One region of the Rhodoferax sp. P1_F3 genome, then DNA from elsewhere that is predicted to be linked to it. Evidence: riboswitches for the same ligand, from Rfam matches in the RefSeq annotation. Region 1 holds a riboswitch; the other holds the start of a gene.
What was found. A riboswitch is a leader RNA that binds a small molecule or an ion and turns the genes downstream of it on or off. The one in region 1 is predicted to bind S-adenosylhomocysteine.

Region 1 (7,305 bases):
GGCAATCACGGCCTGCAAGGAGGTTGCCACCATGAAGGGCGGCACGCCCATGTCCAGCAGCCGGAACGGGGTGCTGATGGCATCGCGCGTGTGCAGTGTCGATAACACCAAATGCCCGGTGATGGCTGCGCGGAGGCCGATCTCAGCCGTCTCTGCATCGCGCATTTCGCCCACCAGAATCACGTCGGGGTCCTGGCGCAGGCAAGCGCGCAGCACACGGGCAAAGGTCAGTTCAATCTTGTCGTTCACCTGCACCTGGGTGATGGCGGGCAGGCGGTACTCCACCGGGTCTTCCACGGTGATGACCTTGAGCTCGGCCGCATTGATTTCAGCCAATGCGGCATACAGCGTGGTGGTCTTGCCAGAACCCGTCGGGCCAGTGACCAGCACCATGCCGGAGCTGCGGGATAGCACCTCGCGAAAGCGCTTGAGCATGTCCGGCGGCATGCCGATGGTGTCCAGCCGCCGCATGCCGGCACCCTGGTTCAATAGCCGCATGACCGCGGATTCGCCATAGGTCGTAGGCAGCGTGGAAAGCCGTACGTCAATCGTGTTGTCCTTCAGACGCACGCTGAAACGGCCGTCCTGCGGCAGACGCTTCTCGGAAATATCCAAACCGGCCATGAGCTTCAGGCGCTGGGCCAGCGCGCCGCCAATGCGCTTATCGGCCTGGGTCTGGGTTTGCAACACGCCGTCCACGCGCACGCGGATTTGCAGAAAACCCTCTTGTGGCTCAATGTGCACATCCGATGCCCCCACCTGCGTGGCATCTTCAAACAGCGACTGCAGCAGGCGCACCACGGGGGCGCCTTCAATGCCCACGGTAGCGGTCAATTCGCCAAAGTCCACCGCGTCGCCCAGGTCTTTTTCCAGGGCGCGGGCCAGACCGCTGATTTCTTCCGTGCGGCGGTAGAGCCGGTCAAACGCGAGCGCCAACTGGCTCTCGGGCACCGCGGCAATGCCGATATTGCGCTTGAGCAGGCGGGTCAGTTCGTCGTAGGCAAACAGGTCTAGGGGGTCGCCCAGCGCTACCAACAGACTGTCACCCTTGTCTTCCAGCACCAACGCCTTGAAACGCCGGGCTGCACTTTCCGGCAACAGCTTGGTGACTTCGGCCCGAAACGGAAACGTCTTCAGGTTGACAAAGGGAATGCGCAGTTGGCGGGCCAAGCCATTGGCCAGCAGCTCTTCGGTGATGACCCCGGTTTCGATCAGCAGGCGCCCCACCTTTTTGCCGGTGGTGCGCTGCAGCTCCAGGGTTTGCTGCAGCTGCTCTTGGGAAATCAGGCGCTGCTGGACCAGCACGTCGCCCAGCCGCAGTTTTTCAGGGCGGCCTGGGGGCGGAGGCGGTGACGACGGGCGAGACCCGTCGGGCGCACCGGGCGCTGCCGTTGCCATGTTCATGCGCTATTCCTTTTGCGGTTTGCAAAAATAATAGCACGCAAGCCCGTTTCAAAGGGGGCGAACCACTCCTGAACCGCTCTTGGTCAGGCGGCGGGCGCGGGCTCATTAGCCGGGCTGATGCTGTTGCCCTCCACCTTGACGCGTGCGCCAACCGTAGCGGGACTACTCTGCTCGATAGAGCGCATCGAACCGTCTTCCATGCGGACTTCCACCCGGTAGACCATGTCTTTCTTCATCTTCTTCTCTACAGTGTTGCCGGCCCAGCCGCCACCCAGAACACCGGCGATGGTGGCCAGCGCCTTGCCGTCACCGCCACCAAACTGGTTGCCGACCAACCCGCCCAGCACTGCGCCGGCCACTGCGCCCGCGCCGCTGGGCTTAGCCTCACGCTCCACCGGGGTGACAGACTCGACCGTACCGCACACCGCGCAAATGGCCTTGTGTGGGGTGCCGGAGGCCACGGGCACGCCCGCTCCGGTGGGGGCGGCGTCAATCACCTCCCAAGGCTCGGTGGTCGGGGGCTTGGCAGCTACAGTGCTATGTGCCTTCGCGCTGGCCGACTGAGATTTCACTATCTTTTTAGGAGCTGCTAGCGCAGGTTTGGCGGGGGCTTCCGTCACTATTTCTTCATTTTTAGTCGCCAGCTCGGGCTCCAGCACCGAGGCGACGGTGGCCACGGGTGTCAGCGGAGTTGACGCGGCTATTTCTTCACCACTTTGGCGATTCACCTGCACCAGCGCGGCCCCCAGGGCCAGCGTGGTCGCGCCCAAGGCCGCAATGACAGCCCACAGCATCCGGTGGGCGCCGGGTTGGGGCACTCCGGGAATGGCGACAGTACTCATGGTTTTCCTCCAGCAAAAGGGGCTTGGTGCCCGTTAAGCCAAAGGTACACACCGCAACCGGCCGCGGCGTGTCTGATTTGTAACGCTGGGTAAAGCCGGCACCTTGGTCGGCACCAACTGCTTACAAATTGGGCGCCAGCAGGCGCTGCAGCTCAGCCTGGTTCAGGTTGCGGCGCTGGGCTAGGTCCTGCACCTGGTCGTCGCTGATCTTGCCCACGTTGAAGTACGTGGCATCCGGATGGCCAATGTAGAAGCCGCTGACACTGGCCGCCGGGGTCATGGCCAGGCTCTCGGTCACCGCCATGCCGATTTCTTCGGACTGCAGCAGGTCGAACATGTCCTTCTTGACACTGTGGTCCGGGCAGGCCGGGTAGCCGGGCGCGGGGCGTATGCCCCTGTACTTTTCGGCAATCAGATCCTCATTACTCAGCGCCTCGTCGGCCGCATAGCCCCACAGGTCGGTGCGCACGCGGTGGTGCAGCGCTTCGGCGAAGGCCTCGGCCAGACGGTCGGCAATGGACTTGAGCATGATGGCCGAGTAGTCGTCCAGGTCGTCCAGGAAGTACTTTTCCTTCTTGTCCACGCCAATGCCGGCCGTTACCGCGAACAGGCCCGCGTAGTCCGCCTTCACACCCTTGGGCGCCACAAAGTCGGCCAGGCAGCGGCTGGGACGCATCACGCCGTCAATCTCCTGCTTCTCGGTCTGCTGGCGCAGGCCGTACCAGGTCATCGCGACTTCGGAACGGCTTTCATCGGTGTAGAACTCGATGTCGTCGTCGTTCACCGTGTTGGCCGGGTACAGCGCCACGACGGCGTTGGCGGTCAGCCAACGGCCTTCGATCAGGCGCTTGAGCATGCGCTGGCCGTCGGCGTACACGCGCACGGCCTCGGTACCCACCACCTCGTCCTTCAAGATCGCAGGGAACGGTCCTGCCAAGTCCCAGGTCTGGAAGAAGGGGCCCCAGTCGATGTACTTGGCCAGCTCACCCAGGTCAAAGTTCTTGAAGACGCGGCGGCCGATGAACTTCGGCACCGTGGGCTGGTGCGCAGCCCAGTCGATCGGCGTCTTGTTGGCGCGTGCCTTGGCCAGAGGCCACATCGGTGTCTGCTTCTTGTTGGCGTGCTGGTGGCGTACCTTGTCGTAGTCAGAGTTCAGCTCGTCGATGTACTTGGTCGCACTGTCGCTCAGCAGGCTTTGCGCCACGCTCACGCTGCGCGAGGCGTCGGGCACATAGACCACGGGGCCTTCGTAGTGCGGCGAGATCTTCACCGCCGTGTGCACACGGCTGGTGGTGGCGCCGCCGATGAGCAGCGGGATTTTCTTGATGCGGAAGTAGTCGTCCTTCTGCATCTCGCCGGCCACGTACTGCATTTCTTCCAGGCTGGGCGTGATCAGGCCGGACAGGCCAATGATGTCCGCGCCTTCGATCTTGGCGCGCGCCAGAATCTCGTGGCAGGGCACCATCACACCCATGTTGACCACGTCGAAGTTGTTGCACTGCAAGACCACGGTCACGATGTTCTTGCCAATGTCGTGCACGTCGCCCTTCACCGTGGCGATGACGATCTTGCCCTTGGCCTTGGCTTCGCCACCAGCCTCCACCATGGCCAGCTTTTCGGCCTCGATATAGGGCAGCAGGTGGGCCACGGCGCTCTTCATCACGCGCGCGCTTTTCACCACCTGAGGCAAAAACATCTTGCCCTGGCCGAACAGGTCGCCCACCACGTTCATACCGTCCATCAGCGGGCCTTCGATCACATGCAGCGGGCGGCCGCCCTTGGCCAGCACGTTCTGGTAGGCCTCTTCGGTGTCTTGGGTGATGAAGTCGGTGATGCCGTGCACAAGGGCATGGCTCAGGCGCTGCCCGACGGACGCGGGCGCCTCGGGCGTGCCGCGCCACTCCAGCTTCTTGCTTTCGTCCTTGGCACCGCTTTTGGCAGTCTCCGCAATCTCCACCAGGCGCTCGCCCGCGTCGTCGCGGCGGTTCAGCACCACGTCTTCCACGCGCTCGCGCAGCACGGGCTCCAGGTCGTCGTACACGCCCACCATGCCGGCGTTGACGATGCCCATGTCCATACCCGCCTGGATGGCGTGGTACAGAAACACGGTGTGGATGGCCTCGCGCACCGGGTCGTTGCCGCGGAAGCTGAACGACACGTTGGACACACCGCCACTCACCTTGGCGCCGGGCAGGTTTTCCTTGATCCAGCGCGTGGCGTTGATAAAGTCCACCGCGTAGTTGTTGTGCTCTTCAATGCCGGTGGCAATGGCAAAGATGTTGGGGTCGAAGATGATGTCTTCCGCCGGGAAGTCGATCTCGTCCACCAGGATGCGGTAAGCGCGTTCGCAAATCTCCACCTTGCGCTCGTAGGTGTCGGCCTGGCCTTTTTCGTCAAAAGCCATCACCACAGCGGCAGCACCATAGCGGCGCAGCAGCTTGGCCTGGTGCTTGAAGGCGTCCACGCCCTCTTTCATGCTGATGGAGTTCACCACCGCCTTGCCCTGCACACAGCGCAGGCCGGCCTCGATCACGCTCCACTTGGAGCTGTCGATCATGATGGGCACACGGGAAATATCGGGCTCGGACGCAATCAGGTTCAGGAAGCGGACCATGGCGGCCTGGCTGTCCAGCATGGCCTCGTCCATATTGATGTCGATGATCTGGGCGCCGTTTTCCACTTGCTGGCGGGCCACAGCCAGCGCTTCCTCGAACTGGCCATTCAGGATCATGCGGGCAAAGGCCTTGGAGCCGGTGACGTTGGTGCGCTCACCCACATTGACGAACAGGCTACTGCTGTCGATCAGGACCGGCTCCAGACCGGAGAGCATCATGGGCGCTACGTTTTTAATAGCTGCTTGCGCAGTGTTGGCGGGGGCTTGGGGCATAAACTCACCTGAAAAATGGGGTCACAGGTGAGCGTCGTTGCGAGGGTGGCACCACCCGGTCCAAGCCTGACAAACCGCACCGGGTTTGCTGCAACGCTCCTTGGAGACCCAATTTTAACCGGCAACGACTTCCCAGGCACCACTGCGCTGCGAGGCAAACAGCGCATCGATGATGCGCATGTTCTGGATGGCGTCTTCCACACCGTAGTGCAGAGGCTGTGCGCCGCGGATGGCCAACGAGAAGGCATCCCCTTCCAGGCTGTACTGGTCGCAGGCGGCAAAGGTCTCGACCGCCGCTTCGCGGCCACCCAACACCTTGCCATCATCCACAAAGATGCGGGTTTCCTGGCCCTGGGGGGCGTTGAACGGAATCTCAATCTCCACCCGTTTCTCGGTGCCAATGGCGTGCACCCGTTGGTAGGGCGTGGTTTGCATGGACACAGTGAAATCCAGACGGCGACCACCGCCAAAGTCCAGCAATGCGCTGAAGGTGCGGTCCACACCGAAGTCCGGATCCATGTCCGCCAGCGCCATCACGCGCACGGGCTCAGCGCCAAACAGGAAGCGACCGGCCACGATGGGATAACAGCCAATGTCCATCAGCGCACCGCCGCCCTTGGCAGCGTCATTGCGGATGTTGTCCGCGTTGCGGTTGAAGTACGAGAACCACGCCTGCACCGTGCGCAGCTCGCCCAGCGCGCCACTCTGCACCAATTCGCGCGTGCGCAGCCACTGCGGGTGAAAGCGCACCATGAAGGCTTCCATGATGTGCACCTTGCCAGCCACTTCGCGCAACTGCGCTGCTTCATTGGCATTGAGCGCAACCGGCTTCTCGCACAGCACATGCTTGCCCGCACGCGCTGCGGCCAGCGTCATCGGCACGTGCAGGTCGTTGGGCAAGGGGTTGTAAATGGCCTCGATGGCCGGGTCAGCCAGCAGCTCTTCGTATGAACCATACGCCTTCGGAATACCCAACGTATCAGCCGCAGCCCGCGCGCTGGGCAAGCTGCGCGAGGCAATCGCCTGCACGTCGCACCACTGGCTGCGCATCAGCGCAGGCGTGACCTTCTCCATGCCGATCTTGGCGGTGCTGAGCACGCCCCAGGTGACTTTTTTCATTGCAATGTCCTCAGTTCAGGCGGCTTCTTTGTAGAAGAAATTGCGCTGCACGCTGCGCGCAGCAATCGGGTTCACCGCATGGGCGATGGCGCCAATGTGGTCAGGCGTAGTGCCGCAGCAGCCGCCCACAATATTCACCAGACCTTCCTCGGCAAACTCGCGCACCAGGCGGCTGGTTACGTCCGGCGTTTCGTCAAAGCCGGTGTCGCTCATGGGGTTGGGCAGACCGGCGTTGGGGTAGCAGCTGATGAAGGTGTCCGGCGCCACCTTGTTCAGTTCCTGAATGTAGGGGCGCATCAGCGCCGCACCCAGCGCACAGTTCAGGCCTATGGCCAGCGGCTGCGCATGCCGCACGCTGTGCCAGAAGGCCGTGACGGTCTGGCCACTCAATATGCGGCCCGACGCGTCGGTCACTGTGCCGCTGATGATGATGGGCAGGCGCTCGCCGCTGGCTTCAAAGTACTCGTCCACCGCAAACAGCGCGGCCTTGGCGTTCAGCGTGTCAAAGATGGTTTCCACCAAAATTACGTCGCTGCCGCCCTCCACCAGCGCTTTGGTCTGGTCGTAGTAGGCGGCGCGCAGCTCTTCAAAGGTGACGTTGCGCGCGCCGGGGTCATTCACATCGGGGCTGATGCTGGCCGTCTTGGGCGTGGGGCCCAGGGCGCCGGCCACAAAGCGGGGTTTGTCCGGCGTGCTGTATTTGTCGCAGGCGGCGCGGGCCAGCTTGGCCGACACCAGGTTCATCTCAATGGCCAGGTCGGCCATGTCGTAGTCGGCCTGGGCCACCGTGGTGGCGCCAAAGGTGTTGGTCTCGATCAGGTCGGCACCCGCGGCCAGGTAGCGCTCGTGGATGTCGCTGATCACGTCCGGCCGGGTGAGGCTCAACAATTCGTTGTTGCCTTTGACGTCCTTGTGGAAGTCCTTGAAGCGGTCGCCCTGGCTGCCCGGGCCGGTGTAACCCTCGCCACGGTACTGCGCCTCGCCCAGCTTGAAGCGCTGGATCATGGTGCCCATGGCGCCGTCCAAAATGGCGATGCGCTTCTCCAGAATGCC
Region 2 (7,305 bases), on a different contig from region 1:
GGTCTATACGCATGAAGTCCTTGGCTTAGTAGCGGTAGGTGTTTTTCTTGTACGGACCGGCTTTGGAGACGCCGATGTACGAAGCCTGCTCGTCGGTCAGTTCGGTCAGCATGGCGCCGACCTTCGTCAGGTGCAGACGCGCCACTTTTTCGTCCAGGTGCTTGGGCAGCACATAGACCTTGCCAACCTTGTATTCCTTGGGCTTGGTGAACAGCTCGATCTGGGCGATGGTCTGGTTCGCAAAGCTGGACGACATCACGAAGCTGGGGTGGCCGGTGCCGCAGCCCAGGTTCACCAGGCGGCCCTTGGCCAGCAGGATGATGCGCTTGGAAGGCTTCTTGCCCTTGGCCGGGAAGATCACATGGTCCACCTGGGGCTTGATCTCTTCCCACTTCAGCTTTTCCAGCGAAGCGACGTCGATTTCATTGTCAAAGTGGCCGATGTTGCTCACGATGGCCTGGTCCTTCATGGCCTCCATGTGCTTGTAGGTGATGACGTTCTTGTTGCCGGTGGTGGTCACGAAAATGTCGGCCTTGTCGGCAGCGTATTCCATGGTCACGACCTTGTAGCCTTCCATCGCGGCCTGCAGGGCGTTGATGGGGTCGATCTCGGTCACCCACACTTGGGCGGACAAAGCGCGCAGGGCCTGGGCAGAGCCCTTGCCCACGTCACCGTAGCCAGCCACCACGGCCACCTTGCCGGCGATCATCACGTCGGTGGCGCGCTTGATGCCGTCCACCAGGGATTCGCGGCAACCGTACAGGTTGTCGAACTTGCTCTTGGTCACCGAGTCGTTCACGTTGATGGCGCGCAGGGCCAGTGTGCCCTTGGCGGCCATTTCTTCCAGGCGCATCACGCCCGTAGTGGTCTCTTCGGTAACGCCCATGATGTTCTTCAGGCGGCGGCTGTACCAGGTGGAGTCCACCTTCAGCTTGGCCTTGATGCTGTTGAACAGGCAGATTTCTTCGTGGCTACCGGGCTTGGCCAGGAGCTTGATGTCTTTCTCGGCGCGAGCGCCCAGGTGCATCAGCAGCGTGGCATCGCCGCCGTCGTCCAGGATCATGTTGGGGCCTTCAGCCGCAGTCCCCTTCTTGCCGTTGAACTCAAAAATGCGGTGGGTGTAATCCCAGTAGTCTTCCAACGACTCACCCTTGACAGCAAACACTGGCGTGCCAGTCGCGGCAATTGCGGCGGCGGCGTGGTCTTGCGTGGAGAAGATGTTGCACGAAGCCCAACGCACATCGGCGCCCAGGGCCTTCAGCGTTTCAATGAGCACGCCGGTCTGGATGGTCATGTGCAGCGAGCCGGTGATGCGTGCGCCCTTCAGGGGCTGGACCTTGGCGAACTCTTCGCGGATGGCCATCAGACCGGGCATTTCGGTCTCGGCAATGGTCAGCTCTTTGCGGCCCCAGGCTGCCAGGGCGATGTCGGCAATCTTGAAGTCTTCAGTCTTGGCGACGGGCGCCTTCACCACTTTGGCAGCCGCCTTGGGGGCTACGGATTTGACGGCAGCCTTGACAGCCTTGGGGGTCTTGGAAAATTTCAACACAGCGCTCATGGTTCACTCCAAAAGTTCATTTGAATAAACACTGGCGGGCGGGGATTCAAGAGGTAAAACTCACCGCACACAAACCAGTGGGTGAGCGCCGTTGGGAGGCACAGCGCAGGGCGCGCCGTGTTTTCCGAGCCTCACTCGCCGTGCCGCTGGGGGCATCGGGCGAGCTGCAACGCTCCTCGGAAGTGGCGCATTTTAGCCTGTTGCCACGGACCGCGGCAACCTTTAGGGATTTATCGCACCGGCCCGGTGGTGGTGCCCAGCTGCAGTCCAGGCTGGCGCAGTAAGTGGTAGGGGCCATCTTCAGGCGCGTGCAGCACCTGGAACACCATGTCGGCCAGTGCCTCGCCCGTGGTGTGGGGCGTGGGCTGGGTAACGGTGGTGACTGGCATGCCGGTAAGCAACGTATCTTGCGGAATGTCCCCATGCACCACGACCGAAATGTCTTGCCCCACGCGCACGCCGGCATCCATCAGGCCGCGGATGACGCCCACGCCGCCCAGGTTGTTGTCGACCAGCACGGCGGTGGGCCGCGGGCTCATGGCCAGCAGGGCCTGCACGGCCTGCAGGCCGCTGCGCCGGTCTTGCACATCGCCCACGCGGTAGTGGGCCGGGCAATCCAGATTGCGCGCTGTCAGCGCGGCCATGAAGCCGCGGTGGCGCTGGAAGGCAAAGTTCAGCTCCAGCGGCGCATGTACATAGGCAAACCGCGTATGGCCCAGTTTGAGCAAATGCTCCACGGCCAGACGACTGCCCATGTCGTTGTCAAAGTCCACCCAGGAATAGTCGTCGCACGCATGGGTGCGGCCATAGCCGACAAAGGGGTAGCCCTTTTCCCGCAGGTAGTCCACGCGCGGGTCATGCACCCGGGTGTTGGGCACGACGACCGCGTCCACCCGCCCACCGTGAAACAGGCGCTCGTAAAACGTCAGATCGGTCTCGTTTTTGGCCACCGCCAGCAGCAGGTCCAGCTGTTTGCTTTGCAGGCGCTCTCCCAGGCCATCGGCCATGTCCAGAAACTGCGGGTTGCCCAGGTTTTCCACCGCGGCGGAGTAGACAATGCCCACCGCATCGGTCTTGCCGCGCACCAGGCGACGCGCACCGGCGTCGGGCCGGTAGCCCATGGCCGCAGCCATGGCCTGCACACGCTCGCGGGTCTGCTCATTCACATCGGTGTAGCCATTCAAGGCGCGGCTGACCGTGGAGGTGGATAACCCCAGTGCACTGGCCAGTTGCTTGATGCTCACACGCTGCTCCGCTCGTTTCGCTTGTTGGAGCGCGAGTGTAAGGGCAAGCGGTCGGTTGGCGCCCTCTGTAAAATACCGAGCTTCTCTCTGGTGGCCCGCCCCTTGTGCGCTGCCCACACCCGACCTTGGACCCCCTGTGACCTACGCCCCCGAAACCCGCCGCCGCCGCACCTTTGCCATCATTTCCCACCCTGACGCCGGCAAGACCACGCTGACCGAAAAGCTGCTGCTGTTCTCGGGAGCAATCCAGATCGCCGGCTCGGTGAAGGCCCGCAAAGCCACGCGCCACGCGACGTCCGACTGGATGGAAATTGAAAAGCAACGCGGCATCTCGGTGGCATCAAGCGTCATGCAGATGGTCTACCGCGACCACGTGATCAACCTGCTGGACACGCCCGGCCACAAGGACTTCTCGGAAGACACCTACCGGGTACTGACCGCGGTGGATTCCGCGTTGATGGTGATTGACGCGGCCAACGGTGTGGAAGCGCAGACCCGCCGCCTGATTGAGGTCTGCCGCCAGCGCGATACACCTATCATCACGTTTGTGAACAAGATGGACCGCGAAGTGCGCGAGCCGCTGGACATCCTGGACGAGATCGAACGCGAGCTGGGCATGCCCTGCGTGCCCATGACCTGGCCGGTGGGCCAGGGCAAGGCCTTCGGCGGCATCATCAATTTGCGCACCAAAGCCATGACGGTCTTTGAGAGCGGCAGCGAGCGCCGCCCGCAGGACTTTGACGCCGTGCCGCTGAACGACGCCGACTCGCTGGCCAAGCGCTTTGGCCATGAGTGGACGACCGCTATCGAGAGCATGGAGCTGGCCACCGGCGCCAGCCCCGCCTGGGACCTGGAGGCCTTTTTGGCCGGCAAGCAAACCCCCGTGTTCTTTGGCTCGGGCGTGAACAACTTTGGCGTGATGGAAGTGTTGGACGCGCTGGTGGACCTGGCACCCTCGCCCGGCCCGCGTACCAGTTCTTTCATCGTCAACAAGCAGCCTGTCATCAAGGAAGTGCAGCCCGAAGACGACGCCTTCAGCGGCGTGGTGTTCAAGGTGCAGGCCAATATGGACGCCAACCACCGCGACCGCATTGCCTTTGTGCGCATGGCCAGCGGCAAGTACACGCCAGGCATGAAGCTCAAGGTGATGCGCACCAGCAAAGAGTTGCGCCCCACCAGCGTGGTGACCTTCATGAGCCAGCGCCGCGAGGCGGTGGAAGAGGCCTATGCAGGCGACATCGTGGGCTTTACCACCCACGGCGGCGTGCAGTTGGGCGACACGATTACCGACGGCAGTGTGAACCTCATGTACACCGGCCTGCCCTTCTTCGCGCCCGAAATGTTCATGACCGTGGTGCTGAAAAACCCGCTACGTACTAAGCAACTGCAGCAGGGCCTGGCCCAGCTGGGCGAAGAAGGTGCCATTCAGGTGTTCCGCCCTGAGATGGGCGGCAACATGCTGCTGGGCGCCGTGGGCCAGCTGCAATTTGAAGTGGTGCAGCACCGCCTCAAGGGCGAATATGACGCCGACATCCGCCTGGAAGGCAGCCAGTACACCGGCGCGCGCTGGATCACGGCCGACACGCCCAAAGAGCTGCAGGAATTCATCAACGCCTACCCCGCCCGCATGGCGCGCGACGCGGCCGACACGCTGGCTTACCTGTGCACCAGCCCCTACGACGTGCGCCTGGCGCAGGAGCGCTTTCCCAAGATCCACTTCCACCCGCTGCGCGAGCACGCGGGCTTGGCGCTGCAAAGCGCGGGCTGAAGGGCCAGCTCCTTCGCCCACCGAAGTAAGATCAAAAGCCCGCTGCAGTCAGTGGGCTTTTTTATTGGCTTGACCGGACAGGAGCACCCCATGACATTTCCCTCTTCCCTGCGCCTCGCCAGCGCCCTGCTGCTGGCAGCCCTGGGCACGGCCGCTAACGCCGAACAACTGAAGCTGCGCATCCTGGAGACCACCGATGTGCACATGAACCTGCTGAGCTACGACTACTACCAGGACAAGCCGACCGACCAATACGGCCTGGCCCGTGCCATCAGCCTCATCAAGGCCGCACGCAGCGAGGCACCCAACAGCCTGCTGTTTGACAACGGCGACCTGCTGCAGGGCAACCCGTTGGGCGATGTGGTGGCGCGCGTGGCCCCGCTGCAGCCCGGCCAGACGCACCCGGCCTACAAGGTGTTGAACCCGCTGGGCTATGACGCGGCCAACTTGGGCAACCACGAGTTCAATTACGGTCTGGACTTTCTGCGCCGCTCCATCGCCGGGGCTGGTTTCCCCTACGTGAACGCCAATGTGCTGCTGGCCGACGGCAAACAAGACAGCGCCACGCCCACCCACGCCTTCACCCCCTATGTGCTACTGGACCGCACCTTCAAGGATGCCAGCGGCAAGGAGCAGAAGCTGCGCGTGGGCGTGATCGGCTTTGTGCCGCCACAAATCATGCAGTGGGACAAGGCCAACCTGGAAGGCAAGGTCACCACGCGCGATATGGTGGACATGGCCCGCCGCTACGTGCCCGAGATGCGGGCCAAGGGCGCGCAACTGGTGATCGCCATTCCCCACTCCGGTTTTGAGAAAGGTGAGGTCGGCAGCTTTGCGGAAAACGCTGTCTCCCGCCTGGCCGAAGTGCCCGGCGTGGACGCCATCTTGTTCGGCCATGCGCACGCAGAGTTTCCCGGCAAGGCCTTTGCCGACTACCCCAAGGTGGACATCGCGCGCGGCACCATCAACGGCGTGCCCGCCGTCATGCCCGGCCGCTGGGGTGACCACCTGGGTGTGATCGACCTGACGCTGGACAACAGCAGCGGCAACTGGAAGGTGGTGGACAGCCAGGCCAGCATTCGCCCCATTTTTGACCGTGCTGCAAAGAAATCGATCGCGGCAGAAGACCCCATGGTGATGGACCTGATCGGCGCGGAGCACCAGCGCACGCTGGACTATGTGCGCAACAAGGTGGCCCTGAGCAGTGCCCCCATCTACAGCTACTTTGCCCAGGTGGCGGATGACCCGTCCATCCAGATCGTGTCCAACGCGCAGATCGCCTACGTGAAGCGCGCCATGCAGGGCACCGATTACGAGAAGTACCCCGTGCTCTCTGCGGCCGCCCCCTTCAAGGCGGGTGGGCGCCAGGGCTGGAACTACTACACCGACATTCCTGCCGGCCCGCTGGCGATCAAGCACATGGCGGACCTCTATATCTACCCCAACACGCTCAAGGCCATGCTGATCACGGGCGCGGAGGTGCGCGAATGGCTGGAAATGTCCGCCGGCCAGTTCCTGCGCATCGACCCGCAGGGCCCGGCGCGCCAGCCGCTCATCAACGATGCTTTCCCGTCCTACAACTTCGATGTGATCGACGGCGTGCAGTACGAGGTCGACGTGACCCAGCCCGCCCGCTACGACGCCAAGGGGCAACTGACCACCCCCGACGCCCACCGCATCCGCAACCTGCGTTTTGAGGGCAAGCCCATCGTGGACACTGCACGCTTTGTGGTCGCCACCAACAACTACCGTGCCTTCGGCGGCGGCAACTTCCCCGGCCTGAAGGCCGACAAGGTGGTGCTGGACGCGCCCGACGAAAACCGCCAGGCCCTGGTGGAGTACCTGCGCATGTCGGACAAGCTGGCGGCGGACCACACCGTCAACCCCACAGCCGACGGCAACTGGCGCATCGCACGCATCCCCGGTGTGCACCCTACCTTTTTGTCGGGCAGCGCGGCCAGCCGCTTTCTGGGCCAGCACACGGAAATCCGGCTAGTACAGGACAACGGCGACGGCTCTGCCCTGTACGAGCTGCTGGACTGAGACTGCATGCACCCTTTGCACCAATGGCCTGCCGCGCAGCGCCGGCAGATCATCGGCGTGTTCACCGACATCGACGACACGCTGACCACCGACGGCGCCATCACTGCGGACGCGCTGCAGGCGCTGGCCGACCTCAAGGCCGCGGGATTGTTTGTCATCCCCATCACTGGGCGGCCCATCGGCTGGTGCGAGCCCTTCATGGCGGGGACGGACGGCCCGGCCTGGCCCGTGGACGCCATGGTGGCGGAGAACGGTGCGGTGGCCTTTGTGCATCAAAAAGGCCTGCAGCCCTCGTCGAATCTGCGCGAGCCGCTATCAAAACTATATCAACAGGACGCTGCCACGCGCACGGCCAACCAGGCCCGCATGCAGGCCATTGCCGCCCAAGTGGTGGCCGAAGTGCCCGGCGTGCAGCTCAGCCGCGACAGCGCGGGCCGCGAGACCGACCTGGCGTTTGACTACGCCGAATTCGCCTGCCTCGCGCCCGACACGGTGCAACAAGTGCTGGCCGTGCTGCAGCGCGCGGGCATGCAGACGACCGTGAGCAGCATCCACATCCACGGCTGCTTTGGCAACTTCAACAAATGGCAGGGCGCCTGCTGGATGGCGCGCGAACTGCTGGGACGCGACTTGGCCGAAGAGCTGGACCGCTGGGTGTTTGTGGGCGACTCGGGCAACGACCAGGCCATGTT

Region 2: linked by a shared signal. The riboswitch ahead of ahcY (adenosylhomocysteinase) and the one ahead of metH (methionine synthase) in region 1 are both predicted to bind S-adenosylhomocysteine.

Annotation. Positions count from the first base shown of each region.
Region 1 is NZ_JBFUBO010000002.1:611,265-618,569, reverse strand. It holds gene AC1DZ5_RS05615 (GspE/PulE family protein) at 1-1,398, opposite strand, end outside; gene AC1DZ5_RS05610 (outer membrane lipoprotein) at 1,488-2,246, opposite strand; gene metH (methionine synthase) at 2,368-5,133, opposite strand; S-adenosyl-L-homocysteine riboswitch at 5,156-5,241, opposite strand; gene AC1DZ5_RS05600 (Gfo/Idh/MocA family protein) at 5,248-6,252, opposite strand; gene AC1DZ5_RS05595 (homocysteine S-methyltransferase family protein) at 6,268-7,305, opposite strand, start outside.
Region 2 is NZ_JBFUBO010000001.1:466,046-473,350, forward strand. It holds gene AC1DZ5_RS02305 (TlyA family RNA methyltransferase) at 1-13, opposite strand, end outside; gene ahcY (adenosylhomocysteinase) at 26-1,558, opposite strand; S-adenosyl-L-homocysteine riboswitch at 1,635-1,742, opposite strand; gene AC1DZ5_RS02315 (substrate-binding domain-containing protein) at 1,789-2,919, opposite strand; gene AC1DZ5_RS02320 (peptide chain release factor 3) at 2,939-4,570, shown strand; gene AC1DZ5_RS02325 (bifunctional 2',3'-cyclic-nucleotide 2'-phosphodiesterase/3'-nucleotidase) at 4,661-6,613, shown strand; gene AC1DZ5_RS02330 (HAD-IIB family hydrolase) at 6,620-7,305, shown strand, end outside.